One region of the Halomonas sp. Ps84H-12 genome, then DNA from elsewhere that is predicted to be linked to it. Evidence: predicted binding sites of a transcription regulator. Region 1 holds the regulator's gene; the other holds the start of a gene.
What was found. Region 1 encodes sigma-54, which starts transcription at its own class of promoters, with help from an activator protein. Its sites were predicted from a motif close to TGGCACNNNNNTTGCTNT; they were not measured.

Region 1 (2,201 bases):
TATCCCCGTACTGCCTAGTCGCTCGCGGCCAATGAGTCGGCTAAACACCTCTTGGCTATCTAGGCTGGGTGTATTTTGGGCGATAAAGGTGCTGAAAAACTCCAGCACCCGTTTTTTGCTGCCCCCGGGAACGTCATAAAGCACGCGCTCCGGGGGGAGGATGGTTTCCAACGTCATTGAGTTAACGCACACCAGCGCCCTGGGCGCGAGCTTGTGCTTTTTCCTTATGTTTAACGAGTTGACGATCGATTTTGTCTGCTAGCGCATCAATAGCGGCATACATGTCGTTATCAAGCGCTTCGGCGTGAAGGTCTGCACCGGCAGCGTGCAGTGTGCAGGCTGCTTGCTGGCGCTCCTTCTCAACAGATAAGGTCACTTGCACCGTGGTAATGTTGTCGTAGTGGCGTTCAACGCGCTCTAGCTTTTCGTTAACGTAGTCGCGCAAGGCGTCAGTCAGTTCAACGTGATGACCAGTGATGTTTACTTGCATTGACGTGCTCCTTATCCATCGGACTGTACTTCGATTGTAACCCTTTTTACGCTATTGCAAAGCCCTTGCGTTGAGTTTGTTCATACGTACCGCTTAACTAGCGTAAACGGCGGCGCTCACTTGACGAGGGAATGCCCATTGACTCCCGATATTTTGCGACAGTACGCCGTGCAACGCTAATGCCCCCCTCTTCAAGCAGAGTCACCAAGCGGCTATCGGAGAGCGGTTTTCCTGAGGGCTCATCCTGAATCAGCTTTTTGATGCGGGCGCGAATGGCTGTGCTGGAGTGGCTGTCGCCGCCGTCTTGGCCGCTTACCTGGCTTGAGAAGAAGTACTTAAGCTCGAAAACGCCCCGTGGCGTGTGAATAAATTTCTGCGTGGTCACACGAGATATGGTGGATTCGTGCATCTCTACCGCTTCAGCAATATCCGCTAAAATCAGCGGTTTCATTGCTTCTTCGCCATGCTCCAGAAAGCCAATTTGGCGTGCAATAATTTCACGCCCAACTCGTAGCAGCGTGTCATTGCGACTCGATAAGCTTTTGATCAGCCAGCGGGCTTCTTGGAGGTGCTCTTTGAGGAACTGGTTGTCTTGGCTTTTGTCTGCGCGTTTGATCAAGCTGGCGTAGTCGGGCTGTATACGCAAGCGTGGTAGTGCTTCTGGATTGAGCTCTAAATGCCAACCTTCATTGTCGTGCCGAACGACTAGGTCGGGGGTGATGTAGCTGTCGTCGGTAACGCCATAGGTGCTCCCAGGGCGTGGGTCAAGGCTGCGAATTAAACGGATGACATCGTCAAGCTGCTCGTCATCAAGGCTTAAACGGCGCTTGAGAAGCCGCATATCGTCTTTGCCTAATGCTTCCAAAAACTGGCGAACCAGCCGTTTGGCGGGCATTAGCAGAGGGGTGTCCTCAGGTAGTGAGGCGAGTTGCAGCATCAGGCATTCACGCAGGTCTCGGGCAAAGACGCCGGTGGGCTCAAATTGCTGCAAGCGCAGCAGGGTATTTTCCACTTCCCGCTGGCTTAAGCTGTCATGGCCTTGGGCTTTTAATCCTTCCCGAATGTCATTAAGCGGCTGGGTGAGATAGCCGTTGGCATCCAGCGCATCAATCAGGCTTTCCGCGATGGCGTATTCTCGCGGGCTAAAGTCTGTCATGGCCAGTTGCCATAGCAGGTGGCCATGTAGGCTTTGTCCAGCGGCTTGGCGCTCGAAGTCGGGGCCTTCACTGCTGCCACCCAGGCTGCCTATGTCTTGATAGGTATCTGACCAGTCACTGTCGACGGAGAGTTCGTTGGGGATGCTCTCGGACCACTCAGCCTCTTGAGGCTCACTGACAGCCTGCTCGCCAAACTCATCTTCTTGCTCAAGCATGGGATTGGCATCTAGCGCTTGCTGAATTTCTTGACGAAGGTCCAGCGTCGATAGCTGAAGCAGGGCGATAGCCTGCTGCAGCTGAGGTGTCATGGTCAGCTGTGTGCCGATACGCAATTGGAGAGAAGCTTTCATGACCATCTGAGAACCACTCGTTAATCAGAAAGCTCCACCCTAGAGTGAGTTATGGCTTGGTGCAAGTGCAATAAGCATGCCACTAAAAGAAATGCTTCTGCAGGTCACTGTTTAAAGGCGGAAATCGGCGCCTAAATAGACATCTCGAACCTTCTGGTTGTTGAGGATTTCCTGGGCGTTTCCACTGGCAATGATGTGACCGTC
Region 2 (2,201 bases), on a different contig from region 1:
GTATCGACGGTATCAAGAACAAGATCCACCCTGGCGATGCCATGGACAAGAACCTGTACGACCTGCCGCCGGAAGAAGGCAAGTCCGTACCGACCGTTGCCAACAGCCTGGACCAAGCACTGGAAGCACTCGATGCTGACCGTGCGTTCCTGACTGAAGGCGGCGTATTTACTGATGAAATGATCGATGCTTACATCGAGCTGAAGATGGAAGAAGTGGAGCGCATTCGCATGACCACTCACCCGATCGAGTTCGACATGTACTACTCTTGCTAAGAACGGTTGCTAAACACCGTTTTAACAAGAGTGCTAACATCACCCTTGCGGTGTGATTAGCCTGAAAAACCCCGCCTCGGCGGGGTTTTTTGTTGGAGCAACATAAGGGTGAGAAAGTAATGATCAGTAGATGGCGTTTGCGTCAAAAAAGTGGTTTGCCCACAGGGGCTGCGCTGCTGCTGGGCCTGTGGGTAAGCGCTGCGCAGGCTCAAACGGTGTATCGCGTGGTGGATGCGCAGGGCAACGTGACGTTTACTGACAACCCAGAGCGCGGTGGTAAAGCGATCACGCTGGCCCCGCTGCCAAGCGTGCCTACCGCTGTTCGGCCTGCTTCTCCGTCTCCCCGCGCCAAGGGGAATCCTGGCCAACCGTTTATGCCCTATGACCGCTTTGCGATTGCTAACCCAGCGGCGGGGGCCTCGTTGCGAAGTAATATGACGCCGGTTGAAGTGGCGGTTTCGCCGCCGCTACGCGACGACCACCAAATTCAACTGCTCGTGAATGGCGAACTAAGCCAATCTGCCCTGCATAGCGATGCGTTCTGGCTGGCGGGCTTGCCAGCGGGCCAACACCAGCTGCAGGCCGAACTGTTGGATAGCCAAGGGCGTATTCAACACCGCACCGATCCGGTGACTATTTTTATTGCTGAATAGTGCAATGCACTACAATGGTGCATAGGAGTATCTGAATTTGTTCGGCAGTGCGCTATAACGGCTCGCTGTGCCCACACCGGCTGCCCATCAGCCGTGCATGCCGCCGTTTGTGCTTAATTGGCGCGCTTTTTGCAGTTCCTCTCTCAACGATCCCATCACGCTAGTGTTCATCACACTATTATTAGAGCGACGTTTCAGGACACGCCATGTATCAGCGCTTATTAGAACATCTCACCACCGCAGTGCTACTGCTCGACGGTGAACTCCGTGTCCGCTGGATGAACCCAGCGGCGGAAGCGCTGCTAGCGGTGAGCTTTAGCCGTGTGCAGGGTATTAGTCTAGATACCTTGCTAGGCGGTGGGGAAAGTATTGATGAGGTATTGGCCAAAGCGCGGGATGCCTTTCACCCCTATACCCAGCGGGAAGCGCGTGTCACGCCGCTCAATAGTGAGCCGCTCACGGTGGACTATACGGTAACGCCCCTCTCAGCCGATGAGCTGCTGCTGGAAGTCGAGCCGCGAGACCGCTTGATGCAGATCTCCCGCGAAGAGGCGCTCACCACCCGCCAAGAGACCATTAAGGTGCTGGCGCGGGGCTTGGCCCACGAGGTGAAAAACCCATTAGGCGGCATTCGCGGTGCGGCGCAACTGCTGGAGCGTGATTTAGACGACCCGGCGCTGCGGGAATTTACCCATATCATCGTCGAAGAAGTAGACCGCTTACGAGATTTGGTTGATTCCATGCTGGGCCCGAACCGCATCATTAAGCATGAGCCGGTCAATATCCATAAAGTGCTGGAGCGAGTGCGAGCGCTGCTGATTGCCGAGCATCCCGATGTCACCGTCAACCGTGATTACGACCCCAGCCTGCCGGATCTTTCCGGTGATGAGTCGCAAATGATTCAAGCGGTATTGAACGTGGCGCGTAACGCGGTGCAGGCCATGAGCGATGCAGAGACCCCCTCACCGGAGCTGATTCTACGCACCCGTGCCCGGCGCCAGTTCACTTTAGGCGCCGAGCGGCACCGGCTAGTGAGCGAAGTCGGCGTGATTGATAACGGCCCTGGCATTCCTGAAAGCCTACGCGAAACCCTCTTTTACCCGATGGTGTCTGGCCGCGCGGAAGGCAGCGGTTTGGGGCTATCCATTGCTCAGTCAATTTTGCACCAACATCAAGGATTGATCGAATGCGACTCACGACCTGGACATACCGAATTTCGTTTACTGATTCCATTAGTTATTAATTGCACCGGAGAAGCGTCATGACTGAGGCG

Region 2: glnL (nitrogen regulation protein NR(II)) is a predicted target of sigma-54. The motif match lies at 1,047-1,064, and genes of this name have one in related genera.

Annotation. Positions count from the first base shown of each region.
Region 1 covers NZ_JAMXSJ010000031.1:20,267-22,467, reverse strand. The annotation lists gene ptsN (PTS IIA-like nitrogen regulatory protein PtsN) at 1-177, opposite strand, end outside; gene raiA (ribosome-associated translation inhibitor RaiA) at 182-490, opposite strand; gene NH344_RS14275 (RNA polymerase factor sigma-54) at 588-2,003, opposite strand; gene lptB (LPS export ABC transporter ATP-binding protein) at 2,109-2,201, opposite strand, start outside.
Region 2 covers NZ_JAMXSJ010000006.1:10,679-12,879, reverse strand. The annotation lists gene glnA (glutamate--ammonia ligase) at 1-275, shown strand, start outside; gene NH344_RS04250 (DUF4124 domain-containing protein) at 395-928, shown strand; gene glnL (nitrogen regulation protein NR(II)) at 1,135-2,193, shown strand; gene ntrC (nitrogen regulation protein NR(I)) at 2,190-2,201, shown strand, end outside.